Regions from separate parts of the Halalkalibacter krulwichiae genome, predicted to be linked through region 2. Evidence: predicted binding sites of a transcription regulator. Region 2 holds the regulator's gene; each other region holds the start of a gene.
The links. Region 2 encodes Rex, which represses fermentation and respiration genes when NADH is low (regulators of the CRP and FNR family bind a similar motif). Its sites were predicted from a motif close to TTGTGAAATATTTCACAA; they were not measured.
Positions count from the first base shown of each region.

Region 1: BkAM31D_RS10715 (TIGR04053 family radical SAM/SPASM domain-containing protein) is a predicted target of Rex. The motif match lies at 4,765-4,782, and genes of this name have one in related genera.
Region 3: pflB (formate C-acetyltransferase) is a predicted target of Rex. The motif match lies at 5,765-5,782, and genes of this name have one in related genera.

Region 1 covers NZ_CP020814.1:2,126,017-2,136,592, reverse strand. The annotation lists gene tenA (thiaminase II) at 1-89, opposite strand, end outside; partial or broken gene BkAM31D_RS10730 (acetylornithine deacetylase) at 92-1,380, opposite strand; TPP riboswitch at 1,475-1,576, opposite strand; partial or broken gene BkAM31D_RS10725 (acrylyl-CoA reductase family protein) at 1,688-2,673, opposite strand; gene BkAM31D_RS10720 (YwiC-like family protein) at 2,874-3,584, shown strand; gene BkAM31D_RS10715 (TIGR04053 family radical SAM/SPASM domain-containing protein) at 3,617-4,708, opposite strand; gene ric (iron-sulfur cluster repair di-iron protein) at 4,900-5,613, shown strand; gene BkAM31D_RS10705 (Crp/Fnr family transcriptional regulator) at 5,678-6,340, opposite strand; gene uvsE (UV DNA damage repair endonuclease UvsE) at 6,514-7,455, shown strand; gene BkAM31D_RS10695 (3'-5' exonuclease) at 7,612-8,244, shown strand; gene BkAM31D_RS10690 (YwaF family protein) at 8,244-8,960, shown strand; gene BkAM31D_RS10685 (ATP-binding cassette domain-containing protein) at 8,962-9,843, opposite strand; gene BkAM31D_RS10680 (GntR family transcriptional regulator) at 9,843-10,226, opposite strand; gene BkAM31D_RS10675 (hypothetical protein) at 10,239-10,576, opposite strand, start outside.
Region 2 covers NZ_CP020814.1:256,715-267,290, reverse strand. The annotation lists gene BkAM31D_RS01465 (MDR family MFS transporter) at 1-1,031, opposite strand, end outside; gene BkAM31D_RS01460 (DoxX family protein) at 1,158-1,691, opposite strand; gene tatC (twin-arginine translocase subunit TatC) at 1,946-2,698, opposite strand; gene tatAY (sec-independent protein translocase protein TatAY) at 2,716-2,895, opposite strand; gene BkAM31D_RS01445 (redox-sensing transcriptional repressor Rex) at 3,053-3,688, opposite strand; gene BkAM31D_RS01440 (ABC-F family ATP-binding cassette domain-containing protein) at 3,869-5,794, shown strand; gene BkAM31D_RS01435 (ComEC/Rec2 family competence protein) at 5,868-6,710, opposite strand; gene BkAM31D_RS01430 (hypothetical protein) at 6,988-7,299, opposite strand; gene BkAM31D_RS01425 (hypothetical protein) at 7,360-9,546, opposite strand; gene tsaD (tRNA (adenosine(37)-N6)-threonylcarbamoyltransferase complex transferase subunit TsaD) at 9,850-10,576, opposite strand, start outside.
Region 3 covers NZ_CP020814.1:2,187,010-2,197,585, forward strand. The annotation lists gene fabF (beta-ketoacyl-ACP synthase II) at 1-463, shown strand, start outside; gene BkAM31D_RS10990 (peptide-methionine (S)-S-oxide reductase MsrA) at 729-1,277, shown strand; gene BkAM31D_RS10995 (NarK family nitrate/nitrite MFS transporter) at 1,341-2,660, opposite strand; partial or broken gene nirB (nitrite reductase large subunit NirB) at 2,968-5,387, shown strand; gene nirD (nitrite reductase small subunit NirD) at 5,405-5,725, shown strand; gene pflB (formate C-acetyltransferase) at 5,934-8,162, shown strand; gene pflA (pyruvate formate-lyase-activating protein) at 8,352-9,077, shown strand; gene hcp (hydroxylamine reductase) at 9,232-10,518, shown strand.

The DNA.
Region 1 (10,576 bases), 1.9 Mb from region 2:
CCATCGCCAATCCCTTGAACAAACGGATGCGCGTGGTTTTTCCTCCAAATTGGCTGTAATTTTTTGTGTAAACGTTCACTAAATTTCATTCTTAAGCACCTCTTCTTATTTGATTTGTCCATTCGTGAATAAACTTCATAAGTGTCTTTGTATACTCTACAAGTTGTTTAATTGAAACTTGTTCGTTTACTGAATGCGCATTAAGTAAATCTCCAGGTCCGTAAATAACAGTTGGAATTCCTGCATCACCAAGCCATCCGCCATCTGTTACGGTAGGTGAAACGTCAATAATCGCTTCTTGTCCGACTATTTCCTTATGCGTATTTGCAAGTAATTGAATAGCAGGATTCGCTGGATTAATTTCAAGTGAAGGAAATATTTCACCACGATCCTCAATCATCGAAGTCCCCCCCACGTAAAGGTAGGTGGATTTTCTCGTAACCATATATCCGCCTCTGCTATTTTTAAAATATGTTCTTCAACTTCCTTGGCTACATGTTCATATGTTTCATTCGGATAAAAATGAACCGTTATCCATAGTCGGCACTCGTCAGCAATAAATGCTGCATGACGTCCACCTTCAATGACAGCAGGATTGATCGTGTTTGCTCCAGGAGGAACTCCAGGATAACTTTTGGTAATCGCCCAATGACGTTCAAGTTCTTGTAAACCATCAATGACTTTTGTCATTTTTTCAATCGCGCTTGCTGCAAATAAGTTACCACCAGCATGAATCATATTCCTCCTAGTAGCATCATGATAAGTTTGGTTACTTTTTATTGTGATCCACCCAGTGATAACTCCGCCCTGACCTTGAATATGTAACTCACTTGTATCAACAACTATAGCAAAATCAGCCGTACTTCCTCTTTTGCAGCATTGAAGTGTCCCAGCTTCCCCTACTTCTTCACCAATGACTGATTGAAAAATAAGATCACCTGGCAATTCTATCCCTGCTTCGCGAAGTAACTGAATCGCAAAAAGAGCGCCTGCTAGTCCACCTTTCATATCAGCGGCACCTCTGCCAATGACTACTCCATCTCGAACTACAGCATTAAATGGATTTGTTTCCCACTCTTCATCTTCATTTACCTCAGCAACATCGATATGACCGTTAATAATCAGACTATTATACTCATTAGATTGATTACCTTTTAATGTTCCGATAATATTCGGATCATTCGGATACACATCCCACATATCAATATCAAAGCCCATCTCTTCTAGTAAGCTAGCTACGTACTCTTGAGCTTCTTTCGTATTCCTCGCAGGCGGAGCTGGGGTTTCAAATGAAATTAACGTTTTTAATAGATTGATTAACTCTTCTTGGCGTTCCTCAACTTGGTCAATAATTGCCTCAATCTTTGCACTCAATTTCATCCCCTCCTTTTTCAGAAAAAATAAAAACCACTTCCAAGATTAAAGAAGTGGCTTTACTATCAATAAGACTAAAAACATTAGACAAATTGAATAATAGATTTTTACACTTCTTCCCTACGCTAGTACGAACTAGATCAGGTTTTAAGGGTTAAGACTACTGTCTCTCTCAGCAAATTTTGCACCCCTAGCAGCGAAAACATTTTAAATTGTGTATAAATATACTTCTATTTGTAACATACTTAGAATATAACTTCAACATAGATCTTCCATTTTCTCTGAATTATACCATTCTATTTATAAGAGTGGACTATAATCTCACAATAGTTCTTCCTCGAGCATCCCCGTTTAAAATGGTTTGAAGAGTCACTGGTAATTCGTCTAATGTAATTTCGTTTACAATGTCAGAATGAAGATGTGTTGGTTTTAAATCAGTTGCCAACCTTGCCCATACTTTTTCTCTTAGTGGCATTGGGCAATATACAGAATCTATTCCTAGCCAATTTACTCCCTTAATATAAATGGAAAAACACTTGTTTCTACCTTTGTTCCTCCAGTTAAACCACTATTAGCAATCGAACCACCATATTTAATTAGAGTTAATATATGCTCTAACGTCCTCCCGCCAACTGGGTCCACCGCTGCTGCATATAGTTCTTTTCTTAATACTCTTTTCTCTTCACTAAGAAATAGATCACGGTGAATTACGTCAGTAGCCCCTAGTTCTCTTAAGTAATCATGCTCCGTTTCTTTTCCCGTACTTGCTGTTACTTTATACCCTCTTTGAGCTAACATGTTTACAGCTAAACTACCAACTCCACCTGTTGCACCTGTCACCAACACCGATCCTTGTTCGGGTGACAGGCCATTTTCCTCCAAGCGTTGGATCGATAAAGCTGCTGTCAAGCCTGCAGTCCCAAGAATCATAGCTTCTTTTAACGTTAACCCGTTTGGTAAAGACACAACCCAATTGGCTGGGACAATTGCTAATTCACTAAAACCTCCATCATGTGATACCCCTATATCATAACTTGTGGCAATCACTTCGTCTCCTTTTGAAAAGCGTTCATCACGCGATTCAATAACCGTACCCGCTAAGTCAATGCCCGGCACTAAGGGATAAGATTGAATAATTTTCTTAGGAATGGTTGCTAAACCATCTTTATAGTTCACGCTTGAATAAGAAACCTTAATTGTAACCTCACCCTCGGCAAGGTCTCTTTTCGTTCTTTCTTGTATGCTTATAACGCTCTGATCTTTAGCTAAATCAAATACCAAGGCTCGATAATGATTCAATATACTACAACTCCTTAAAATAAAATATTGACCACTTACTTCTTTCTTTTCCACTGAATTCCCTTCTTTTTCCTAAACATGATTACTAACTGAAGCTTAGTTTAAAGAGTACAGTGTGATCTTTATTACAGTCATAAATGATCTAATTCGTTAAATTGAAAACATTGATAAAGGCTTTTATACAGCAAGGAGGAATTTTAATGGTTTTACCAAAAGAACACGGTACGTGGATGATGTTTTTCTTACCTTTCTTACTTGGAGTCATTACTTCAACACCTAGCCTCGTCCACATCCCGTTATTTGTCGGTTGGTTTTTTCTCTATTTAGCTTCTACACCACTGTTAACTATTTACCGCAATAAAAAACGTAATCAAGAAATGTTCCGATGGCTAATTTTGTATGCAGTTGTTGCTTGTATATTTCTAATACCGATCATTTGGATTTATCCGTTTTTACTTTGGCTTGGATTATGCCTTTTTCCTCTTCTTTTAGTTAATATTTATTTCATTAATAAAAAGAATGAAAGAAGCTTATGGAACAACCTTAGCGGAATCATAACATTTACACTTGGAGGAGTTGCGTCTTATGCAATCGTTGCACCCTATACAATAGAAGTCATTCTATTATTGATACTCGTAGCTTTTTATTTTACAGCAAGTGCGTTCTATGTAAAGTCATTAATTCGTGAACGTAAAAACATACAATTCAAGAAAAAATCTCATTTATTCCATCTACTTTTATTACTAGTTCCAACGCTGCTCTGCATTCCCCTTTTTACGTTTGCCTATTTGCCTAGTGCATTAAAAGATTGGTTAACTTCAAGAAAGAAACAATTACAACCAATGAAAATTGGTATAATTGAAATTGTAAATGGTTGTATATTTTTTGTTCTCTATCTTGTTCTGATGTAATTCATAAGGCTGACTAGGAATCGCGCTTTTCCTTAGTCAGCCTTTTCAACCTTTCCAAACTGCACAGCTCTTGGTATATAGTTACAATACGGTTCACTTTCTAAATAATCACCTGTTACTGCAAAAGCCCTAGCACGAGAACCACCACAAATAAATTTATATTCACACGTTCCGCATTTTCCCTTATAAAGTGATGGATTTCTTAGCGAAGTAAACACAGGATGCTCCCGGTAAATAGTTGCAAGGTCATTTATACGTATATTACCGCAATTAATTGGTAAGAAGCCACTAGGAAAAACATCACCAATGTGTGAAATAAACAAAAAGCCATTACCATCATTAACATTTTGAGCTCGACCTAAGCAATCGCGATCTAAATGGCTTGAGTTCATTTTATAGTTACTATTTTCTCCTTGTCTTTGAATCAAGACTCTTCGAAAGAACGGTGCTTCAGTTGTTTTAATATCAAAAGATGCTGTTTTCTTCAAGTCAACTAACCAATTCATCACTTCCTCGTGTTGATCTGGGGTAATAGGCTGAAGGTTTTTACCTCTTCCTGTAGGTACAAGAAAGAATACACTCCACAGTACTGCCTCTAACTCACTTACTAATTCAGCTATTTCCCTCATATGTTTAACATTAAATTTCGAAACAACCGTATTAATCTGTAATGGCATCTTCAATTCTTTTAAATGTCGGATGGCTTTCATTGTTAAATCAAATGACCCTTTTGTTCCTCTAAAATGATCATGAATATCTCTATTATGGCCATCTAGACTAAACGCCCATCGAGATAACCCAGCTACTTTAGCTTTTTCCATCACTTTTTTTGTAACTCGAGGAGTAGCGCTCGGTGTCATAGAGATTCGGACTCCTCGTTTAACTGCGTGTTCGATTAATTCAAAAAGGTCCTCTCTAACTAATGGATCTCCTCCGGTAAGAACAAGTAATGGATTATTCATTTGATAGATTTGATCAATTAACGCTTTCCCTTCTTGTAAAGTCAATTCTCTAGAATCCCGTAAATGTTGTGCTTCAGCACGACAATGAAGACATTTTAACGCACACGCTCTTGTTACTTCCCAAATAACAATAAAAGGATTTTGATGATATTGCTGGATCACAGATAACCACTCCTTTCTCTTTCTAAAGACATGATAATGGTAATTAAAGAAAAAAGGAGTGAAGTCTATCACAATAAAATTGGCAATAACTCCATTCACGAGATTGTCACTTTTTATGTGAGCTGTATCACCTTTTGTTAAGACAGAAAAAGTTAGAGTTAATTTGTAATAAAATACGAGGAGGTTATCAAATGGAACAAGTATTTTTCAGAACAACAAAAACGGGTGATATAGTAACAAAATTTCCTAAAGCGAGTCAGGTGCTTAAGGAATACAAAATTGACTTTTGTTGCGGAGGAAACCAACCAATTTCAGAGGCTATAAAAGATCGACATCTAAATGAAGAAGAAGTATTAAATAAACTGAACTCTCTCTATTCTGAAGCCTACTCAAGCAATGAGTCTATTAATTGGAGAGAAGCAAGCTATCCGACCCTTATCAATTATATAATAACAACACATCATGTTTATCTAAATGAAACATTACCTGAACTTGCAAAGTTCGTTACTAAAGTATATCGAGTCCATGGTAAAAAAAGAAAAGAATTGAAAGACGTTTATCACCTCTTTCATCAATTAAAGCTTGAACTAGAACATCACCTAATTGAAGAAGAAGAAAGGGTGTTCCCAAACATTATTGATTACGAAAGTAGCAGGGCTCAAACAAAACTAAATGCCACCTTGAAAACCATCTCTGAATTAGAAGATGAACACGAATCAGCAGGGACATTATTAAAAGAATTACGTCAAATTACAAATGACTATAGCCTACCAGAAGGAGCTTGCACAACCTATACACTAATGTACTTAAAGTTGCAAGAATTAGAAGCTGACTTATTTGAGCATATCCATCTTGAGAATAACATCCTATTTCCAAGATTAGAGCAAGAGGCTAGTAACGAATAACAAACGAAAAAGATAAACAAACCCATGCTAATTTAAAGTCGAAATCTTTAAGTCAGCATGGGTTTTATGATAGGTCATTTATATTGTATATTAAGATTCCATCTCGTTCTAAGTGAATAACTTTTCTCTTTCTTAATTGTGTCAACATTCGGTTCACTGTTTCTCTTGTAGTACCCACCATATTAGCAAAGTCTTGATTTGTTAAAGGTACCTCCAAATAAATGCCTTTTTCGTGTTTTTTTCCATGTTCGCTTGCCATTTTGATAATTACTTGTATAAAGCGTTGCTGTACATCTTTTGAGATGAAGTCTTGAATTCGATTTTGTAAATCGATTATTTTTTGTCCCATCACAGTCATAACCTTAATAGACATTTGTGGCCGTTTAAGTAATAACTGTTCAAAATCTTTAATCCTTATCACTAATAGCTCCGTATCACTAACGACTTCAGCAGTTGCAGGATAGGGCGATTGATCAAAAAAGCCAACATGCGGAAACATATCACCTTCCTTCAATAAAGAAATTACTTGCTTATTTCCTTCTTCATCTATTTTATAAGCCTTTACACTTCCATACTTAATAAAATAGACAGCTTCTCGTTGTTCCCCTTCCATGAAGATAACCATTCTCTTTTTATATCGTCTTTCATGAGTTATCAATAAAAGTTCATCGATTTCTTGGTTTGTTAAATGTTTAAAAAGTGGAATGTTCATTATTACCTTTCTCAACTTCCGCCCCCCTTTTACTAATAGCTATTCTAACACTCTTTAAGCAGGTTATCATTTCACCTATAAATGGTATGACGACAAAAAATCAACAGACCGAAATGTTGTTATTCATTATTGCCCTTTCCTGTGGCATACTAACATCATGATCACTAAGACAAGTTGGAGGCATTTTGATGAAGATTGGATATGCATGTATTAACTTAACACTTCCTTCAAAATTTAAAACATGTCGATTAAAAACGGTAGAAAATGAAGGCTTAAATAAAGTTAAAGAACTTACGATACATAACTTTAATGAAGTTCTAAAAAACATTAGCTGGAATATTGAACAGGGCATTTATTTCTATCGAATAAGTAGTGACTTAGTTCCTTTTGCTACACATGAAATAATGACTTGGGTATGGGAACAAGACCCTGATGTTTTAAATATAACAAAACAAATCAAAACTTTAACAAGCAAATATAGTTTGCGACTCACAATGCATCCAGGTCAATACAGCATTTTAAATTCCCCTAACCCTGAAATCGTTCGCAAAGCGATTTTGGATTTAGAGTATCATAGTAAAGTTTTAAACTTAGTAAAGGGAACTGATATGATTATTCATGTTGGAGGAGCTTACGGGAATAAAGAAGAAGCAAAAGAACGTTTTATTGAAACCTATCAAACCTTATCAAAAGACATTAAATCGAAATTACGCCTTGAAAACGATGATAAAACTTTCCATATCAAAGATGTAATCGATATTTACCAAAAGACAGGTATTCCTATTTTATTCGATTACCACCATAATCGCTGTAACCCATCTAGTGAATTAGAATTAACTGAAGCTCTAACCACAGTGTTTAAATCATGGGAATCTGTTGGACGCCCAAAAATGCATATAAGTTCAGGAAGAAATGCAGAGACAGATACAGCCCATCATGATTTTATATTAGAACAAGACTTTATTGATTTTCTACGTTTAATCGGTAGCCGTGAAGTGGATATCATGTTTGAATCCAAACGTAAAGATGAATCTGTATTACGAATATATCAACATCTAAAAAAAGGAACGATTGTGCCGGAAGAACATGGGATTACTGTTGAACTGGCTCCTAACCTTTATGAATCGTAATCCACATTATTAAAAGTACTACAGTACGTGAAATTAATTGTGTGTACTTTTTGGTTCTAACTTACTCTTTTTTTGGGGGCAGGTGACAAGTTATTTTACGAAACATCCTGCTCCATTAGAGACTGAAAATAATTGCTGTAAAGGGATGAGTCAATAATGATAGCTGTAATTTTTGATCTTGAGCTTATGAAACGCTTTAGAAAAGGGCAGCCAAGTGAAATCGTTGAAATTGGAGCATGTAAAGTTGATCTGCAATCAAGATCGATTACTGATCAATTTCAAGTTTATATCACTCCCAAAAGGGGCCAAATTTCTAAAAGTACGAGAAAATTCATTAAAATGAGTGAAGAGGACACAAAAAAAGCTGTTCCGTTTAATATAGGGATTGAACAATTTCGAAAATGGTTAGGTACCGATGAATATTATTTATGTTCTTGGGGAAAAGATGATCGGGCCCATTTTATAAATCAATCTGTACAATATAAGATCCCATTAGATTGGTTAGTTAATTATAATGACATTCAAAAGCCTATTAGCAAGATGCTTTCAGAAGATATTAATAATCAGATCGGTTTAAAAAATGCTTTGAATATTGCCGGAATTGAACTCACAGGTAAATCTCATAGAGGAATTGATGATGCGATTAATACCGCTGCTCTTTTCATTAAATTTCTTGATCGATTTGATTTAGAAAAAAATTCATTATCCGAAAAAGAAATAAAACTTCACTATAAAAAGTATAAACGCTCCCGTTTTCGTCATTTAGAGTCTGTTACGAAGAAGGTGTAATGATGGATTCCATTTTTGATATGACAACGCACGTGGACAAAAACTTTTTCTTATCACCTGTGCACATTTATACAATAAGTTCATTTGTTTTGGTTACGACTCTTTTTTATCATCTCAGAAATCACTATTTTGTGAGGAAATATAGTCACCTGCTGTTCATAGTACTGTTAGTGATTTCTGAAATTAGTATTGTAGCTTGGAGTATTGCTGTCGGCCAATGGGACATTCGCTATAACTTGCCTTTACAGTTATGTACAATAAGTTTGTACCTTTGTATTTTCATGTTAGCGACAAAAAACTTTTTACTTTTTGAGTTTGTTTATTTCTTTGGCCTAGGTGGCGCTATACAAGCAATTCTAACGCCTGATCTTTTTTATACATTTCCCCATTTTCGTTTTATTCATTTCTTTGTCGCACATATAGCGATCATTTTCTCAATTTTGTATATGGTCTGGGTTATGCAATTCAGAGTAACTTTTAGGTCATTAATAAAATCATTCGCTTTGTTAAATGTTCTTGCCATTCTAGCTTTTATTGTTAATATATATACGGGGACAAACTACATGTTTCTTGCGCGCAAGCCTACAAATCCAAGTATTCTTGACTATTTAGGACCTTACCCTTGGTATATTATTTCACTAGAATTTCTAGTGTTTTTCATATTTTTATTCCTTTATCTCCCTTTCATCCTTAATCAAAAACGAAAAGTTTTTTAACTTAATTACTTGATTTTTCTCGGGATCTATATAATAAGTACTCAATGGCTTCGTCAATATTTAATTTTTGCATGTGCTGAATAGTTACATTATTTTCCGCCAAAACTTGTTCTGCTTCTTCTCGGTTATTCGATATAATTTGAAGCGGTTCATTTTCAATTTTCAGTATCCAAGATTCATTTAATAGCGCCTCAGGTAAATGATCTACCCACAATTTAGCCCAATTATCTTGTATAACATCCTTTTCTAGTACATCAAGGACTTTACCATTATCCATCATACATAAATAATCACAGAGATGCTTTATTTCATCTAAAGTATGACTAGACATCATAATTGAGTTAAATCCGCTTTCCATATAGTTAGTTAAATCTTCTTTCATTTTCCGTTGTGAAAGAAGATCCACTCCTGCTGATGGTTCATCCAATAAAAGGAGTTTTGGATTATGGGCTAACGCAAAAATAAACTCGATCTTCTTCTGAGTTCCTTTCGAACATTTTTGAAATATTTCTTGTTCATCTATTTCATATCTGTTGACCAAATGCTCATATTTCTTCTGATCCCAATTGGGGTACCAATAGGAAATGAATGCTGCTAACTTCTTTACGTTCAAATCCCCAAAAGGTGTGAGACGATCACCTACATAACCAACCTGCTGTTTTAATATACTATCTTCAGTCGAAACTACTTGACCAAATAGCTCAACTTTTCCATCAGTAGCTTTTATGATATTCATGATTAACTTAAACAAAGTACTCTTACCTGAACCATTAGGTCCAATAACAGCTACTGCTGTTCCTTGTTCAATGTTTAGGTTTAACGGTCCGAGCGTAAACCTAGGATAGGTTTTGACTACTTCCTTCAATGTTAAAACAGAAACCATTATTTCCCCTCCTTCATTAGTTGCTGAAAGATCATTTGCATTTCCTCTCTTGAACAACCTAGTTGTTCTGCTTGTGAGATCGCTTTTCTAAAAGCATCATATGCAGCTTTATGCTTAGTTTCCTTTTGGACAGTATCTTCTACTTCTCTAACAAATGTTCCTTTTCCTTGAGCAGTCTTAATAAACCCTTTTATTTCAAGGTTTTGATATGCTCTTCTTGTCGTAATGACACTACACCCTAATTCTGTTGCTAGAGCTCGAATAGAAGGAAGTGAAGTTCCTGGTGAAAGCTGCCCGCCTACGATAAGTGCTTTAATTTGCGATTCAATTTGGTGATAAATAGGTTCTCTGCTTTCTTCTGAAACACGAATTGGCAGCTTCATTTATTCCTCTCCCTACACATAATCTCGTGTCCCTAACCTGATATATAAGAGTTTATACCATAAGGTAAAACCTAAACATCCAAGGACTAAAGATAAACATACAGCATACCATTGATATTGTTCAAGTAACCGAATACTGAGCTCAACGAAACCAACATGAAAAGTTAATGAAAACAACAATACAAACGCTACTACACTTATTGTCATAACAAAACTAAAGATATACAGCATTTTGCCACTCGTTCCATATTCAATAAAGGAATTAATCCCCCCTAAGGCTAATGCGTAACCAAACCAAAAAAGTGCAAACATCAGGTAATTACTAACTTCAAATAATGCTATAAACGATA
Region 2 (10,576 bases):
AGTGGAAATGTTCCAATAGTCACAATAATAAGCCCAGAAGAAATGACCCCAGTTGCCCCACTTCGGTCTAGAATACGCCCTCCTATACTCATGAAAATACCGGTCAATAAAGCAGATGGCAAGAAGACAAACCCCGTCATAATCGGACCGAATTGATAAACCTGTTGAATTAATAATGGAATCAAAAAAATACCAGCAAACAAACCAATAGAAGAGATAGACGTTATAATCATGCTATATGTATAAGCTGGGATCTTGAACAAATCTAAGTCTAAGAGAGGCTGCTCTACTTTTCGCTCAATCCGCACAAATACATAGAGTAGAACGATACCTAGTGCTAGCAACAATAGATTCATCCTCTCCCCTAAATGCGCAAATTCAGAAATACGCCCTAATGCAAATAATACCGCTCCGACTCCTAAAGTAACGGTCACAAACCCATAACGATCAAATGTAACACGATTATTCGATTTAGAATGAGGCAAGTACCGTAAAGCAAACCAAAGTCCTATTAAGCCAAATGGTACATTCACTAGAAACAAATATGTCCAATTCATCGTTTCAAGGATAAAGCCTCCAAATGTTGGGCCAATGGTTGGAGCCATCATTGCGGATACTCCCCATACCCCTGTAGCAAGACCTCTTTCCTTTCGAGGAAATGCCTCAAAAATTAAAGCCATCGATAACGGCATCATAATTCCTCCGCCGATTCCTTGCAAGCCCCGGAAGAGAATTAATGAGCTTAAATTCCATGACTGTGAGCCTAAAATTGAGCCTAAAATAAAAATACATAAGCCGATAATATATAGCTTCTTTTTCCCAAATCGGTCACCTAAATAACCAGTAACAGGCACCGTCATCCCCATTGTAACCATGAAGATCGTAATCACCCATCCAGTCGAAACGGCATCAGCTAGAAAGACATCCATAAGCTGGGGAATAGCTGGATTCAGCATACTATTGTTTAAAATCATCGTAAAAGAACCTAGTAATACAGCAATGACAACTAACCACTTCTCAGATATGTTCATGATCTCACCTACACCATTTCGCTTTTCGAAGCAAATAATGAATCTATCATACCACGAAAGTATTTATCGCAACAGAAGAGCTAAACGCTAATAAAGGTCAACTCTTCCCGAGTTGACCCCCTTAGATTACACTGCTTCTTTTAATTGCCCAGTTACGTTCATGCTTTGATCATCTTTGTTACGACGGAAGACTTTTGCTTTCAAGTAAGGCAGTACCCATCTATCGCCACCGTATCTTCCAGCATTTGCTCCTGCTGCTAAAAGAAACATTGAAATCATAATCATCCATGGGTTCGTTGAAATCGTACCTGCAAATAAGAAAGAGATATTCATAACGACTCCGAAAAACGCTGCTGCTGATGTGAGTACTCCTAAGATTAACCCTAAACCTACTAACACTTCTCCCCATGCTACTACGATACTGAATAGTTCTGCATTCGGAATCGCAAAGCTTTCTAGAAAGGCTACATAGTTAGGATAGATTAGCTCTTCTCCTTTTAATACTGGATTGGCAACAGCTCCTTGTAGAAATCCTCCTGCATTAAATTCTCCTGTTACTTTGCCCCAACCGGCAGTTAACCAAGCCCACCCTAGATACACTCGTAATACAAACCATACACCTGCAATATATTTATTATCTCTAAAGAATTTTCCTATCATGATGACTTCCTCCTCTAATTTTCTTATCGATTGCTCAACACTTCACATTAATTTGTGAATATTTTCACAACCTTTTCTATATCCATAGTATAAGCTCTACTACTCACTTTGGCTACTCTATTTTGATACTTGTCAAAGATTGTTCAATATTTCACATATTGTTGTCAAAAACCTTACGCACCCTTCCTATAACGCCTGAAAAATACAATCGCATTGAAGCACCTAAAAAAAGGACTCCAATGCGATGTTGGTTGTTATTTCTCTAACTCTGCTTCACGTGCCGCTTCCAATCTTTTAACTTTTCGATAAGTTAAATAGGATACCCATATACTGAATTCATATAAAAGTAAGAGTGGTACGGTTACCATCAAATGTGAAATAATCTCTGGTGGTGTAATGAAACCAGCAATCACTAACAAAACAAAATAAGCAATTTTCCTCACTTGTCCTAAGAAGGTTGGCGTAATCATCCCTAGCCGTGTAAAGAACATGACGACGACTGGCAGTTGAAAAAGCAAGCCAAAAGGCAAAGTGATTTGAAAGAGAAAACTAAAGTATTCGTTAATTCCATATTGCTCTGTAATTCCTAAACTTTCCGATAAATTACCCATAAATTGAATTATGAAAGGGAATAAAATAAAATATGAGAATGAAATCCCTAATAAAAACAAAATAAAGGCAAAAGGAATATAAGCAAGAGTTGCCTTTTGCTCCTTCTCATGAAGCCCCGGCCTAATAAAAGCCCAGAGTTGATACATGATGACCGGAAATGTTAAAACAAAGCCAACAGAAACGGCAAATGTCATGAAGATTCTAATCGGATCCGTTAACTTAAAAGCATTCATCGGTAAATCTTGTGCAGTTGGCGTACTTTGTAAATACATAATTAAAGGTTTTGCTAAAAAAAAGCCGGCAATTAGTGCGACCGTGAAAAAGATGAGCGATATGACAATTCTTCGTCTCAATTCCACAATATGCTCCATCACCGACATATCTTTATGTTCCATTTATAAACCCTTCCTACTTAGGCTTTATCTTTATCCTTCTTCTTATCATCTTCGTCATCAGCTAAGCCTTTAGTCGCTTGCTTGAATTCACGTAAAGTATTTCCAGCAGCCTTTCCTAGCTCTGGAAGTTTCTTTGGACCAAAAATTAATAAGGCAACAAGTGCAATAATCGCAATACTTCCTGCTCCTAAACCCATAGGTAGCACCTCCTTGTCCAATTACTTTCTCATTATAGTCCTTCTGATTACAGAAGGCAATCACTCTCGATAATTGTATAATTTTGTTCAAAAAGAAAGAGACGATCCTTCAATCTTCTTTCCTTGGTAGAGAATTTACGATATGTTGTTCAAGCTTTTACACAGGGTAATGCTTTAGAAAATAGACTAATGATTGTAGCTCAACAGTCAAATCGATGTGATGCACACGTACAGTTTCAGGCACATCTAATCTTGCCGGTGTAAAGTTTAGAATTCCTTGAATCCCAGCTTCTACTAGTTGATCAGCGATTTTTTGAGCGGCGGCAGACGGTACGGTTAAAATAGCGACTGTAACATCAGAATCAATTACTTCTTTGAAATCCTTTAGGTGATAAACCGGTACTCCACCAACATTTGTTCCTATTTTATTTTCATCTACATCAAACGCCATGACAATTTGAGTATTTTTGTTCTTTGAAAAATTATAATGTAAAAAAGCTGTTCCTAAATTCCCGACACCAACTAGTGCTACTTTTGTTAATTCATCTTGGTCTAATGTTTTCCGAAAGAAAGAGAGTAAGTAATTCACATTATATCCATACCCCTTTTTCCCAAGTGCTCCGAAATAAGAGAAATCTCTTCGAATTGTAGCTGAATCAACCTTTACTGCCTCACTTAATTCAGTTGAAGAAACTCTTTGTTTGCCTGAGGCGTAAAGATTTTCCAAAAATCTATAATAAAGTGGTAAACGCTTTGCCGTTGCTTGTGGAATCTTGGTTTGATCATTTTTCATCAAGTTTCCTCCCTCCTGCTACCATCTAGTTTGGCCTTCTAGATGTATTTTTTATTGTACACTAATTCACAGAGAATGTAATCGTTTCAATTCAGAGTTCATGAAGTTGTTGAATGAGTCAATCTACGATACACTTATATATAGTAGAAAATCGATTTTAACTAGATAGGAAGGAACCCTATGATTGTCTTACAATGTATAAATATATCTAAATCGTTTGGCGTTGACCCTATTCTATCAAATATTAAACTTGATATCCAAACAGGAGAGCGTGTCGCTCTTGTTGGGAGAAATGGTGCAGGAAAATCAACGCTTTTAAAAATAATAGCTGGTCAGATTTCATTCGATAGCGGGCAACTTATGATTCCAAAAGGTATCGAACTCGGCTATCTTGCTCAAAATACTGGGCTCGAGTCAGATCTTTCCATTTGGGACGAGATGCTTACAGTCTTTAAACCACTTCAACGTATGGAGAAACAAATTCGGGAGATGGAAGTACAAATGGCTGATCCTGCCTTACTTTCCGATCAAGCAAAGTACGAAAAGTTACTGAAGGAATATGACCAACTGCAATTAACTTTTAAAGACAAAGGTGGCTATCAGTATGAAGCTGATATTCGCGGTGTCCTTGCAGGGATGAATTTCGCTGACTTTGATTACCAAACGAAAATTTCCACGTTAAGCGGTGGGCAAAAGACAAGACTCGCACTGGCGAAACTACTTTTAACAAAACCAGATATTCTAATTCTTGATGAGCCGACAAACCATCTAGACATCGCCACTTTAACATGGCTTGAACAGTACTTAGTCTCTTACAAAGGCGCGATCTTAATCGTCTCCCACGATCGTTACTTCTTAGATAAAATTGTGACTGAAGTCGTCGAAATCTCAAGAACAAAATCAACGAAATATCCTGGAAATTACAGTGCTTATCTTGAAGAGAAAGCGAAACGGTATGAACAGGAACTAAAACAGTTTGAAAAACAACAAGGTGAGATTGCAAAATTAGAAGACTTTATCCAGCGTAATATTGCGAGAGCTTCTACTACCAAACGTGCTCAAAGCAGGCGAAAGCAATTAGAGAAAATGACGTTACTAGATCGCCCGTCAGGATCGGAAAAGTCCGCTTCCTTCTCTTTTGACATAAAGCGTCAAAGCGGAAATGAAGTAATTCGAGCTACCGACCTTGAAGTCGCTTATGGTGAAGCAACGATTTTTCAAAATCTTGAACTCGCCGTTGATAAAGGTGAAAGTGTTGCTTTAATTGGTCCAAACGGAGCTGGAAAAACGACACTACTCAAAACGTTAATGAATGCCATCCCTCTTAAAAAAGGTTCTATTAAATTTGGCAGCAATGTAACCATTGGCTACTACGATCAAGAACAAGCCAACTTAAAATCGAACAAGTCAGTTCTTCATGAGCTATGGGATGATTATTCTCTAGAACCAGAAAAGGAAATTCGAACAGTACTCGGTAACTTTCTGTTTACAGGTGATGACGTATTAAAACCTGTTTCTGCACTAAGCGGTGGAGAAAAAGCAAGACTCGCCTTAGCTAAATTAATGATGCAAAAAGCGAACGTGCTCATTCTTGATGAGCCGACAAACCATTTAGATCTTGATGCAAAAGAAGTACTCGAAAATGCGTTAATAGATTATCCAGGAACATTGTTATTCGTTTCTCATGATAGGTATTTCCTTAACCGTATTGCTACTCGAATGGCAGAGCTTGAGAATGGTCAAATGACTAATTACCTTGGAGATTATGATTATTACCTTGAGAAAAAAGACGAAATGTATCAACGTGAACAACTTGATTTACAAGAAAAAGGACATGTCGTTACAGAAAGCATCCAACCTGATAAAAGTAATTATATACAAGATAAAGAAGCAAAAAAATTAGAAAGACAACGGTTAAGACGAATCGAGGAAATTGAAGCAAGAATTGAAGCGTTAGAACTACTCTGTGCCGAAAAAGAAGAAGCATTATGTGATCCTGATGTTTACTCTGATCATGAGAAGGCTCAATTATTCCAGCAGGAAATTGATAACTCTAAGCTCGAAATGGATAATCTAATGGAAGAGTGGGAGCAGCTTCAACAATAAAGTACAATGATAAAAGGGGTGTCTCAAAAGGTCTTTAACCTTTTGAGATACCCCTTTTTGACACTTTATTCCTTCATCTTTCTGTTTTAATCGTCAGTGACTGTCCGTCTGAAACAATGAGTATATTGCCATTTATGCCCGTTGAAACGACTCTGCTTCCTGTTTTCTCATATCGACTATACGCTCTTTTGCTTCTTAAATTATTCATACTAATGACTGTATAGCTTGGTTGCACGGTTTGAATAAATAAATTTGATGAGGAAGTCCTCTTCCCGTGATGCGGGGCATCTAAAAGGTCAACATGTAACTTTTCCCCTTTGAAGTTTACGAGCTTTTCCTCTTGTTTTTTATAAATATCTCCTGTGAATAAAAACGTCTGATCCCGATACGTCACTTTTAATACAAGTGACAGATTGTTAATGTATCTTGTAGATAATTTCTTTTCTTTACGGGCCTTTTCAAGGGCTTCATGACTAGGACTAAGCACTTCAACAGATACTTCTTTCCCTAATGAAAAATGGTTACCAGCTACGACATAAGTTGGTGTTACATTTCTTTTTTGAATGGTATTCAAAAAACGAGCATAAGCACTTGTAGTATGTGGCAGTTCTGGCATCAAAAGCGTACCAATCTGCTTCGTCTTCAAAATCGTTTCATAACCACCAATATGGTCATGGTGTGGATGAGTAGCAACCGCTACATCAATCCGATCAATTGACAAGTCGTTCAAATACTTATTTAATTTATGACCTGTTGCTACAATGCCAGCATCAATTAACATCGACTTTCCATCAGGGCTTACTATTAAAATGGAATCTCCTGATTTTTTGTCCGATTCTAGATTAAAGTATCGAATCTGCAATTTTCCTTGATGAAGATCTTGATTAAATATTTCCGCCTTTCTTAACGGTCTCACTTCTCCTTCAGACAGGAACTTTCGATGTTCGAAAACGGGACTACTTCCCCTGAACTAAATTGAAGCATAACCATAATTGCAATGAGCAACAAACGAAAATTCATAGTCCCCTCCCTCTTTCTCCTGTAAGGGTAGTCCACCATAGTTATATCGTGACGAAAACATCACAGTTCTCTTAACAGTTTCTCTCAGCAGGACTAAATTATGAGTCTTTTTCGACATTTTCTTCCAAAAAAAAAGAGTGAGCTAACAATTAAGACGTTAGCCCACTGAAAAATTATCTATTCACTTGAGAATGTTCTTCCTCTTCTTTTTTTGCCTGCTTTCGATCAATATTCCATTTCACAAATGCATATACGACAAAAATCCATAGAACAGGATGCGTAATCGTTAATCCAATTTGTGATTGCCCACCTACTACTGTGTATAAAGCTACAAAAGCTAGAACATATAAGATAAAAAATAGGTCATGCTCAAATAATGGAACATTGACTTTTCTCTCGCTTTTTCTTGGAATCAAAAGCTCAGCAACAACGGCTCCAATAAAACATAAAAACAACAATATATAAATGATACGTGGCTCAATCATCCCCCTGTTAATCTTGGGAAATAATCAAAGGCTAGGCTAACAGCTAAAATTATAAGAACGCTAATCCTCAACTGTCTGGCTAGAATTAACCGTTTTTCCAACGTCAAAATGATTCTCCTCCTTCTTGGCAGACAACCAATAATAATGAGCTGAGACTACACAGAACATTGACGTTGCTGCCGCGACAACCCCAGAGTCATTTAATAGGAGTAATGCAAAAGAGGAAACGACCCCTGTTTGTAAAAAAAGCTGCTTCTCTTGTCCTTCAAGCTGTAATCTTTTTCGCCAAAGGATAACTGCTCCAAGCAAATAGCTTGTGACAAACAATTGAGTCCAATTGGAATGACGGAAGATCTTGAGGTTCATTGCCATTTTCCGCTGAATAATATCTTTTATATAGAGGAAATCGCCATCAAGTAGCCTCTCAAACGCTACTCCTATATGTGTTTGTTCTCCCGTTAATTGTAGCATATACAAAAATAAGAACAATACAGAAACGACTCCCCCACATAAGAAGACGACTCTTTTCCATGATACGCTTTGAAAGATAACTCGATAAAGCAAGAAAGAGAACGCTAGTCCTGCCGCTAATGTTGCTCCAGCATTAGTTCCTAGAGTACTTTTTCCCAGTACAATCGTTAAAATAGTGGACATAGCTGCAATAAGTATTACCGTTACCTTGCGTCGGTTCCCCGCTAAAGCAGGTTGCAAAATCATGAATGCTGAGATCAAATACACACCAGCAAACTCATTGCCAATACCATAATACCTTGCTCCAATGATAGGATCATACCCTAAATAAGAACGTTGCATCAAAGGGGAGCCAAGACTAATATCAATAGTAATCAATAAAAACGTAAAACTGCCAATTAAAAAAATCGGAATTTGACTAAACTTCTCAACAAGAAATCCACTAACAAAGGAGCCACCTATTAAAGCCAACACAAATCCAGCTATTCCTAATTGATCAACAAATCCCGCGAGTGCCAGAAACCAAAATGGAGACCACAGTGCGGATAACAAAATTAAGCGAGTAATATAGCGCCAAAGCTGCCTTTTCCTTGTGCCAAAAAAACCGTATAAGGCAGCAGTGATTAAAGCGATGACTAGACACGAAATATAAATAGAAAGAACACGAGCACGACTCTTATAAATAAGGACCATTTCATCTACTCGCTTCAATACTGGACTTTTATCAAACTCTCCCACACTCGTTTGTTTAATCACATTCCCACTGTATTTCACTTGATCAGCTAATCCAAATGAAGACAGCCAAGTAGGAATAAGATCAATACTACTTACTAAATAATCTTGTTTCGTTGTATTGGAAGTAAGAAAACCACCTCTCTTTTCTTGGTCACCCCAATAAAAAACGGGAGCAAGTTGCTTTTTTTCATCATAAGCTTGTTTATTCATCATAGGAGCTATCACCCATATCTCATCAGCATACATTTGTGCATCCGAAACAAAAGTTGATAAATGTTGTAATCGTTTTTCCCATTCCACTTCGAAATGTTTTTCTTCCATATAGGATTGCTGTTCGAATAAACGATATAAGTCGCCCCACTCAACAACAAAAAACTGGCTATCATCCACATCTGTTGACAGCTTGTGCATAAGATAATCATGGTTCATTTCTAAGCCAAAAGGAGTACCAGCCTGTTTTTGAACAGATTCAGAGAAATCCCCTGACACGATTCCATTACGGTCAAGAGCTAAGAGCGATCCATATCGAACCTTTTCCTCAGAAGTATCACTATGTCCAAATACTTGACGATCAATGTTGTTTCTCATCAAGAGTTCACCAAAGACACCAACTTGGGCTTTATGTGTAGACTCATTGTTTTTCCTTTGCAACCGATGCATATGAGGATGAACTAGCCCATCCGTTTCACTGATTCCCGTTAGCTGGTACATCCATTCACTGGCCGTAAAACCTTTTTCACTTAAATGTTCATCTGCTTCATAACTATTCCACTCCTGTACACCAACAGCCTTAGCTCCACTAGCAATTGAAACCATATTGTTTAAGTATGAGTATGGCCCATCAGGTCTTACATTCATCGCCCCAAAAGTAGATTCTTTCCAAACAGCTGCCTGATCATGCTCAATCAACCACTCTGCTTCATTAAAAGACATTCCGGGCACCACAAGTACAAGAACTTTCCTTCCTGCATCTGTGTGACTATCCACAACTGAAACCAACATAAAACTACTAATAAGTAAAAAGAAAACCTTTCTCCACATCACACTCTACCTTTTCGGCTAAATTTTCTGACATATCCACAATATCCACATAGTTATTCACAATAAAAACCCCTATTTTATAAGGATTCTAAAAGTTACTCACATTATCCACTGTTTTATCCACAATAAAAGTTAGTCACAGACAAACTACTACCAGCACTACTTTTTTCCTACTTACTCACATTTTTAACAAGCTTGTGGATAATATTTGTGCACAACAACCAAATGTCACATCTTTTTTGCTTCCCCTATAAAAAAACCACTTAATGGTAGCATTTGCTCCAATAAGTGGTTTTAAACATTTTATTGTAGTTCTAAATCAAGTCCTGGATTTCCATTTAAATCAAAAGAGGCAAACTGCTTTTTCCTCAATTTACTTTGCGCTGCGGCTCCAATCATCGCTGCATTATCTGTACAAAGAGATAGAGGAGGAATAACAAGCTCAATATTAGATTTAGCAAACTGACTTGTCAAAGCTTTTCTTAGTCCCTTATTGGCAGCAACTCCTCCTGCTAGAAGAAGTTGCTTCGGCTCATACTGCCGGGCTGCACGTTTTGTCTTTCCTACTAATACTTCGATTACACTCGCTTGAAAACTTGCTGCAACATCTTCAATGATCATCTCTTCTCCTCGCTGTTTAACATTATGTAACGTGTTAATCACAGCCGACTTTAACCCGCTAAAACTAAAGTCATATGAATCTGGTTCTAGCCAAGCTCTTGGCAACTCAATCGCTTCTTTCCCTTCATGGGCAAGACGGTCAATATGAGGCCCTCCCGGATACGGTAATCCGAGCGTCCTTGCTACTTTATCATAAGCTTCCCCTACTGCATCATCTCTTGTTTCACCGATGATTTCAAATGAACCATCTTCTTGCATGTATACTAATTCCGTATGCCCTCCTGAAACAACGAGCGCTAGCAAAGGGAATTCTAAAGGTTGTACTAATTGATTTGCATATATATGGCCAGCAATATGGTGTACACCTATAAGCGGGATATCATGTGCATAAGCAATAGCCTTTGCAGCA
Region 3 (10,576 bases), 1.9 Mb from region 2:
AGGATATGGTGCTACTGGTGATGCTCATCATATTACAACACCAGCACCAGACGGTGAAGGTGGGCAGCGTGCGATGAAATCAGCTTTAAAAGATGCAAATCTAGCACCTGAACAAATTGACTATATAAATGCTCATGGAACTAGTACTCATTACAATGATTTATATGAAACTTCAGCAATCAAAGAAGTATTTGGAGAGCATGCTTATCAATTAGTTGTCAGCTCGACGAAATCGATGACAGGCCACCTGCTCGGTGCTGCAGGAGCAATTGAGGCTATTTTTTCTCTTTTGGCTATTCGAGATAGTGTCGTACCACCGACGATCAATTACGAAACTCCGGATCCAAGTCTCGATTTAGATTATGTTACAAACGGGGCGAAAGAAATGCAAGTTGATGCTGTATTATCGAATTCATTAGGATTTGGTGGCCATAATGTATCATTAATCTTTAAAAAATACTAAAATGGATGAGAGAAAAGGTGACTACCTTTTCTCTTTTTTGTTAATTTGGCTTATCTTTAATACAATAATCATAGCAACAAATTGTAAGGAAACACCCTTTTTTACATCGAAAAAGAAAGTGTTAAAAAGTAAAATAAAGGAGAGAGTTCCTATGTATATCGATTATAAAATGTTAACGAAACAAAGTAATCACCTTGAAACCATTTCATTAGGGTTAGGTTGATTTTGGGGACCAGATGCCCGGTTCGGACATCTCAAAGGAGTCATTCGTACACGTGTTGGGTATGCAGGAGGTACATTGCAAAATCCTATATACAGACAAATGGGCGATCATACCGAAACAATTGAGATAGATTTTGATTCTTCGGTGCTTAAGTTAGAAGAACTATTTGATATTTTTTGGCAGAGTCATAATGCATTGAAAGTGAATCATTATCGTGGGAAACAATATCAATCAATGATTTTATTTAGAAACGATGAACAAGCACAAGTCGCCCTTGCAAGTAAAAGAAAGTGGGAAGATAAATTGAACGGAACGATCCAAACAGAGATTGCTCCTCTAATTACTTTTTACCTAGCAGAGGAAAGGCATCAAAAATATTATCTTAAACGTTTTCCCAAAGCATATTTTGAATTAATGAGTTATTTTCCCACATTTTGCGAATTTGTAGACTCTACATTAGTTGCAAGGTTAAATGGATTTGTAAGAGAGTATGGCTCATTGCAGTCTATTAAAATGGAATTAGCAGAATGGCCTTTAAGACAAAAAGAAAAAGGCGCTATAGAAAGTATGATTCAGTCTTTAAAGTGGTAATTAAAGAGAGAAAGGGCTTCTCACAAGGTCAATACGAGAACTTGTGAGGAGCCCCTATTGTAATTAAGATGCTTTTTGTTTTGATTCAATCATAGTGTCACACGCAACTTCTGCATTTTTCCGCTGATAGTAGTACCAATTTAAAACAATAGATAGTACGTAGAACCCAATAAAGAGATACAAAGCTGTTACTGGTGTTCCGGTAGCAGAAGATGACCAACCGAAAAGTTGTGGAATAAAAAATGACCCATACGCGGCAAAAGCAGCAGTAAATCCAAGTACAGGTGCAGCTTCTTTAACAGGAAAGATAAGTGGGATCATCTGGAATGTTGAACCTGATCCCATTCCGGCTGCAATAAATAGAATTAAAAATGAAATGAGAAAGCCTGCAAAATGTTGTTGACCACTAAAATAGATAACTGCTAGAGCGCCAAGACTCATCGTTATAAGGACCAAAGTAGTAACTTTAGCGCCACCAAATTTATCAGAAACCCACCCACCAACAGGACGGAAAGCCGCGGCTAGAAAAGCTCCTAAAAAGGCTAACGCAACATACTCAGGAAATTGTGATCTTAATAGTAATGGGAAGGCTGCCCCATATCCAATGAATGAGCCAAAAGTAGCAACATAGAGAATGGTCATGATCCATGTATGCTTTCGTTTCACAATAATAAATTGGTCTTTTACAGATTGTTTTGCAGTTGGGAGATTATCCATTCCGAAATAAGCAACGATTGTCATGATAATAATTGGGACAACCCAGATAAATGCAGCGTTTTGTAACCAAATCTCTTGACCATTGGCTAAGACTTGACCTTCACCACCGATAAAGGCAAACGTTCCAACTGTGATAATTAACGGAGTAACAAATTGAACAACTGAAACCCCCATATTTCCTAATCCGCCATTAATTCCTAGAGCTGTTCCTTTCTCTTTTTTAGGGAAGAAGAAACTAATATTTGCAAGAGCGGAAGAGAAATTACCTCCACCAAGTCCGCATAATGCCGCAAGAGTTAACATAAGCCAATATGGTGTTTCTGGATTTTGAACCGCAAACCCAATTCCAATTGTTGGCAGTAATAATATACCTGTTGAAAAGACGACCCAGTTTCGACCACCAAATTTGCCAACAGCAAAAGTGTAAATAAATCGTAATGAGGCACCAACTAAACCAGGTACTGCTGCTAAAGTGAACAGCTGTTCATCTGTAAATTGAAAACCGATATCATTTAAGCGGACAGCAACTACGGACCATATTTGCCATACAACAAAAGCAAGTAATAATGTTGGAACTGAGATCCATAAATTTCTTCGAGCGTGTCTTTTTCCTTCCCTTTCCCAAAACTCTTGATTTTCTGGCTGCCATTCTGTTATTCGTGCCATGATAATTCCTCCAATAATAACTTTATCAAATTCTTTTTTAAAATTGCTTCTTATCTAAACATGATTACAAAACAAATCATACAAACAAAAAGAACTGTTGAAAGTGATATGTATCACATAAAAAGATAAGAATGTACCGGAATATCTCGAAAACCAAAACAATATATAAAGGAAGCTAATTCTTTCAATAAAAAAGAAATATAAAAAATTGAAAATGTGATTGTTATCACATTAATTTCTAAGTAAAAGTCATATTATGAGTGTAACAAATACATTGTGAATTATTGAACAAAATGGAGGGATAAACATGAAGAAAGAAAAATTAGTAATGGTCGGAAATGGAATGGCTGGTGTTCGTGTTATAGAAGAAATATTAAAAGTGAATCCTGATTTATATGACATTACAATATTTGGGGCAGAACCACATCCAAACTACAACCGAATTAAGCTATCAAATATATTGCAAGGTGAAGCGAGTTTTAAAGAAACAATTATAAACGATTGGCAATGGTACGAATCGAATGACATTACTCTCTATACTGGGGAATCGGTTGTTGATATAGATACGAACGCGCAACATGTAATATCAGAGCATGGAACAAAAGTAGATTACGATAAATTAATTCTAGCAACAGGGTCAGTACCTTTTATCTTACCTGTGAAGGGAGCTGACAAAAAAGGTGTAATAGGGTTTCGTGATATAGCTGATTGTGAACAAATGATCAAAGTGGCAAAACAGTTTAAGAAAGCTGTTGTAATTGGTGGGGGTTGCTTGGGTTAGAAGCAGCAAAGGGGCTTATTCATTTAGGTATGAAAGTGGATGTAGTTCATTTGCCGGAGCATTTAATGGAAAGACAGTTAGATACGATTGCCGCGACAATGCTAAGAAATGAATTAGAAAAACAAGGTATGAATTTCCTGATGGAAAAAGTTACAGTCGAGTTATTAGGATCAGAACGTGTGACAGCTGTTCGCTTTAAAGATGGAACAGAAATTGAAGCTGATTTAGTTGTCATGGCAGCTGGTATTAAACCAAACGTAGCAATTGCTGAAAGAAATGGTCTTTTTGTAAACCGTGGAATAGTCGTCAATGATTTTATGGAAACATCCGTTCCTAATGTCTATGCGATTGGAGAATGCGCAGAACATCGAGAAATTGTCTATGGGTTAGTAGCGCCATTGTATGAACAAGGCAAAGTATTAGCTGAACTGTTAACTGGCAACAAAGGAAAAGGATATGAAGGGTCTATTACAGGGACTCAATTAAAAGTTTCAGGAATTGATCTATTTTCTGCGGGAGAATTTATTGATGATCCAACCTCAAAGTCGATCGTTGTTCATAATGAATTTGAAGGAATTTATAAAAAAGTTCAAATACGTGATAATCGCATAGTTGGAATCGTTCTATATGGCGACACAAAAGATAGCAATCGGTTATTCAGAATGTTGATGAATAAAGATGATGTGAAAGATCTCATTTCGGTTTCTTTCTTACAAAAAACAGGTCAGGACGAAGCGAATGACATTGCTTCAATGACAGATGATGAGATTGTTTGTGGTTGTAATGGAATCGTTAAACAAACAATCGTCGAAGCCGTTAAAAAAGAAGGTTTGACAACTGTTGAACAAGTAGGAAGATGTACAAATGCGGGGCGTTCTTGTGGACGTTGTAAGCCTGTCATTCAAGACATTCTCGAATATACGCTTGGTGCTGACTTTGATCAAACGGCTATAAAACAAACCGTTTGTGGATGTACTACATTAAGTAGAGACGAAGTCGTTGCAGAAATTCGTGAAAAAGGACTTACAACAATTAGAGAAGTAATGAACGTCCTTGAATGGCAGAACGAAGAAGGCTGCTCAAAATGTCGTCCGGCATTAAATTACTTCCTTGGAATGGTGCACCCTGATTATATTGACGATAGGAATTCACGCTTAGTAAATGAAAAAATGCATGCCAATATCCAAAAAGATGGGACATATTCGGTCATTCCAAGAATGTATGGAGGAATAACTTCTGCCAAGGACTTAAGAAAGATCGCAGACGTGGCAGATAAATACAATGTAGGTCTTGTGAAATTAACAGGCGGACAACGAATTGGATTATATGGATTGAAAAAAGAAGATCTACCAGCTGTTTGGGAAGAATTGGGGATGCCTTCAGGCTATGCATACGGGAAAACATTACGAACTGTAAAAACTTGTGTTGGTGCAACATTCTGCCGGTTTGGAACTCAAGATTCAATGAGTCTGGGAATTGAACTAGAGAAAAGATTCGAACGACTTGATACCCCGCATAAAGTGAAAATGGGTGTTTCAGCTTGTCCAAGAAATTGTGCAGAGGGTGGGATTAAGGATGTTGGTGTTGTTGGTTTAGACGGTGGTTGGGAAATATATGTTGGAGGTAATGGAGGTACTGATCTCCGAGCTGGCGATCTTTTATGTAAAGTGAAGACTGAAGATGAAGTATTTGAATTAACAGGTGCCTATTTACAATATTATCGTGAAACAGCATTGTATTTAGAACGCACTTCACAATGGATTGAACGTGTCGGCTTAGAACATGTAAAAGAAGTTCTTGAAGACCAAGGAAAACGAAAAGAATTAAATGAGAGACTTAATAAAACGCTTGATCGTTACGAAGAGCCTTGGCAAAAAGCAATTGAGGATGAAAATATTCGTGATACGTATTACACAAAGCGTCAAGCATTTACTGTTTCTAAATAAGAAAGGAGAAAGGAAAAATGTCAACTTTAACAAAGCAAATAGAAATAAAAAATATCGATCAATTTCCAGTGGGTATAGGACAAGTTATTCTGTATAAAGGCGAAGAATTAGCTGTATTTCGATTAGCTAGTGGAGAGGTCTATGCCATTGAAAATAAAAGTCCTCATCCAAAAGGAGGAAAACTTGCGGATGGATTAGTAAGTGATCATTATCTATTTTGTCCAATTCATGATTGGAAGATTTCCTTAATAGATGGTCAAGTACAAGCTCCTGACCAAGGTCATGTAAGAACTTTTCCGGTACGTGAAGTGGGAGATGACATTATTATCGATCTTTAGGAGACGATGTCATTATATTGACAAAATTATTAATAGTGATTGTGATTATTATCACATTCTAAATAATCCTTTTTCTATAAGCTTATAAGTAAGAGGAATTCCTTTCAAGTTAGCTTTCTTACCGATATGACAGATGTAAAATCTTCTCAATCTGTGATATCGGTTACTATCACAAATGTCCGCAACCTTATGAAAGAAGGGATACAGTATGACAGATTATTGGAGAACATTTAAAAAAGGCAAGTGGCAGCATCTTGTAGATGTTAGAGATTTTATCCAACAAAACTATACACTATATACGGGAGATGAAAGTTTTTTAGTAGGGCCTACGGAAAGTTCAAGCGAACTGTGGGGACAAATTATGGACCTTACTAAGAAGGAAAGAGAAAATGGTGGTGTTCTTGATATGGACACAGAGATTGTATCTAGTATCATCTCCCATGAACCAGGATACTTAAATAAGGAATTAGAGACTGTTGTTGGGTTACAAACGGATGAACCATTTAAGCGTTCTCTTCAACCATATGGTGGAATTCGTATGGCAATTGATTCATGTAAATCTTACGGATATGAAGTTGATCCTGAAGTAATTGAGACGTTTACAAATTATCGTAAGACACATAATCAAGGAGTATTTGATGCTTATACATCTGAGATGCGTTTAGCGCGTAAAGCAGGAATCGTTACAGGGTTACCTGATGCATATGGACGCGGAAGAATCATTGGAGATTATCGTAGGGTGGCTCTTTATGGAGTGAACTACTTAATTGAAGAAAAAAAGAAAGACTTAGAGTCAACTAGTAGAGTTATGTCAGAAGAAGTGATTCGGGACCGTGAAGAGATCTCTGAACAGATTAGAGCGTTGCAAGAACTTAAAGCAATGGCCTCATCTTATGGATTTGATATTTCATTGCCGGCTCAAACGGCCAAAGAAGCATTTCAATGGTTATATTTCGCTTATTTAGCAGCCATTAAAGAACAAAATGGAGCTGCAATGAGTCTAGGTCGTACCTCGACGTTTTTAGATATTTACATTGAACGTGATTTACAGGATGGTACGTTGACTGAAGTTGAAGCACAAGAATTAGTAGATCATTTTGTTATGAAACTAAGGCTAGTAAAGTTTGCAAGAACACCAGATTACAATGAATTGTTTAGTGGTGATCCGACATGGGTAACAGAATCGATTGGTGGGGTTGGTATAGATGGTAGACCACTAGTAACGAAAAGTTCATTCCGTTTCTTGCACACTCTCGAAAACTTGGGACCTGCTCCAGAGCCCAACCTAACCGTTTTATGGTCCGATCAATTACCAAGAAACTTCAAAAACTTCTGTGCAGATATGTCAATCAAAACAAGTTCGATCCAATATGAGAACGATGATATTATGAGAGCGCATTTCGGAGATGATTACGGAATTGCTTGTTGTGTAAGTGCGATGAGAATTGGTAAGCAAATGCAGTTCTTTGGAGCGAGAGCTAATTTAGCAAAAGCGCTGTTATATGCTGTTAATGGTGGCGTAGATGAAAAACTTAAAGTACAAGTGGGACCAGCATTTGCACCTATTACAAAAGAATACTTAGAATACGATGACGTTCTTGAAAAGTTTGACGCGATGATGGATTGGTTAGCTGAGCTTTATATGAATACACTAAATGTTATTCATTATATGCACGATAAATACAGCTATGAGCGTATTGAAATGGCATTACATGATAAAGAAATCTTTAGAACAATGGCCTGCGGAATTGCCGGATTATCTGTAACTGCTGATAGCTTAAGTGCAATTAAGCATGGGAAAGTCAAGGTTATACGTGATGAAAATGGTATAGCGGTAGACTATGAAATTGAAGGGGATTACCCGAAATACGGGAACAATGATGAGCGGGTCGATGAAATCGCTGTTTGGCTTGTCGAAACATTTATGGACAAATTGAAGAAACATAGAACATACCGTAATGCTGTTCCAACGATGTCTGTATTAACAATTACAAGTAACGTTGTTTACGGAAAGAAAACAGGTAATACACCAGATGGACGGAAAGCTGGAGAACCATTCGCTCCAGGAGCTAATCCACTTCATGGACGTGATAAGAAAGGGGCACTTGCTTCTTTAACTTCTGTAGCGAAAATTCCTTATGAATCTTCATTAGACGGCGTGTCAAATACATTTAGCATCGTACCAAAAGCACTAGGAAAAGAAGAAAACGATCGTATTGGCAATTTAGTAGGAATCTTAGATGGCTACGCGAAGCAAGGTGGTCATCACCTTAACATAAATGTATTTAATCGTGAAACATTAATTGATGCAATGGAGCATCCGGAAGAATACCCACAATTAACGATACGTGTGTCAGGCTATGCTGTAAACTTCATTAAACTAACACGCGATCAACAAATTGATGTCATAAACCGGACATTCCACGAATCACTTTAAGTATAAAAGTATGTAGAAGGAAGTGAAGCCGAGATAAAAGAGTTGTTATTAATGAAAAATCCGAACGTAATAGATGCGTAGCATCCGCTACGGAAATAGAATTCTCTATGTGGCCTCGTTCGTATCTTCAATAAAACACTTTTTATCTCAGTTTCCTGCTTTCGACTTAATAGAAAATGAGGGGTTTATATGATTGGAAAGGTGCATTCGATTGAAACATGCGGCACAGTAGATGGTCCAGGGCTGCGCTATGTCGTTTTTATGCAAGGCTGTTTATTACGCTGTCAATTTTGTCACAATCCAGATACTTGGAAGATTGGAGAAGGAAAATCCATGACAGTTGACGAGATAATAAATGATTTGCAACATTATCTACCATACTTTGAAAGTAGTAATGGTGGCATTACAGTCTCAGGAGGAGAACCTCTATTACAAATAGATTTCTTAATTGAGCTTTTTTCAAAGTGCAAAGAGCTTGGCATTCATACGACCATTGATTCATCGGGCGGCTGTTTTCAAGAACACCCTGAATTTTTACGTAAACTTGATCGGTTACTAGAATTAACTGATTTAATTTTGCTTGATATTAAACATATTAATACAAAGAAGCACCGTATGTTAACTGGGATGAAAAATGAGCATATATTGAGCTTTGCCAAGCTCTTATCTGATCGCAATATCCCAATTTGGTTAAGACATGTTCTCGTTCCTGGTATTAGCGATGATTCAAATGATCTGCTAAAATTGCGTTCATTTATTGACAGCCTGAAAAATGTAGAGCGAGTTGAAATATTGCCCTATCATAAATTAGGGGTTTATAAATGGAAAGAATTAGGGTTAGAGTATCCATTAGAAGGAGTGGAACCACCTTCTGAACAAAAAATTACTGAGGCTCAAATAATATTAAATTCATAGAAAAATCCATTGAGAATAATCTCAATGGATTTTTCCTTTGTTTAAAAAAGATAAATAATTGAAGAGTTGTGATCAAAGTCACAGAGGATTCTTAAAGATGTATATAAAATACATATTAAGAAGGTAACAAATTAACTGCTCGGAGGCGATGAGAATGTTTTGTCATCAATGTGAACAAACACCTACTGGAGGCTGTCAAATAATTGGAGTTTGTGGCAAAAATGAAGATATTGCAAGTTTGCAAGACACATTAGTGTTTGCATTAAAAGGGATTGCTGCCTATGCGACCCATGCAAGACAGCTTGGATATTCTGACCCGGAGGTAGATGCGATTACACACGAAGCTTTATATATGACTTTAACAAATTCAAATTTTAATTTGCAAGAACATGTTGATATGGCGATGAAAGTAGGGTCAGCTGCAGTTAAAGTAATGGAGTTATTAGATAAAGCGCATACAAGTAGACTAGGTGTTCCTGAACCAGTAACCGTTTCTCAAAATAAAGTTGAAGGAAAAGCGATTATCGTAACTGGCCACAATTTGTTTGCTCTTGAGGAGCTACTAAAGCAAACAGGTGGGAAAGGGATTAATATATATACACACTCAGAAATGCTACCTGCCCATGGATATCCACAATTAAAAAAATACAACCACTTAAAAGGCAACATTGGTAAAGCGTGGTTTGATCAAAGACGCTTATTTGAGAAATTCCCAGGTGCTATACTTGCTACGACAAACTGTGTAATGCCAATTAAAGGCACATACTCTGACCGCTTCTTTTCTTATGATATTGCGGGCCTAGAAGGCGTTGAGAAAATTATAAATGATGATTTCACACCACTCATTCAAAAAGCCCTTTCACTTCCAGATGCAAACATTGAAAGTGATGAAAAGCTAACTACAGGTTTCCATCACGAAACAGTCATTGGCATTGCTCCTGAAATAGTAAGTGCAGTAAAAGCAGGAAAAATTCGAAAGTTCTTCGTGATCGCTGGCTGTGATGCCCCAGGACCAGGAGGAAAATATTATCGAGAATTAGCAACATCATTGCCAAATGACACAGTCATACTTACAACATCTTGTGGAAAATTCAGATTTAATGATTATGATTTTGGCACCGTAGCAGATACAGATATCCCACGATATATTGATTTAGGACAATGTAATAACTCTGTATCTACTGTTAAAATAGCTCTTGCACTAGCAGATGCATTTGATTGTGAAGTAAATGAACTTCCAGTTAGCATTGTCCTATCATGGTTTGAACAAAAAGCAGTTGCCATATTACTTGGTTTATTTAGCCTTGGAATTCAAGATGTACGAATTGGGCCAAAGCCCCCTGAATGGATCACGCCAGGAGTACTAGGGGTTTTGCAAGATGCCTTTAATTTAAAGTTAATTACTACGGTTGAAGAGGATCTGACGGCAATGCTACAATAAAATATTTTAATCAATTATTAAATAATTATTAAAAATACAGCGCAAAGCTTAGATGAAG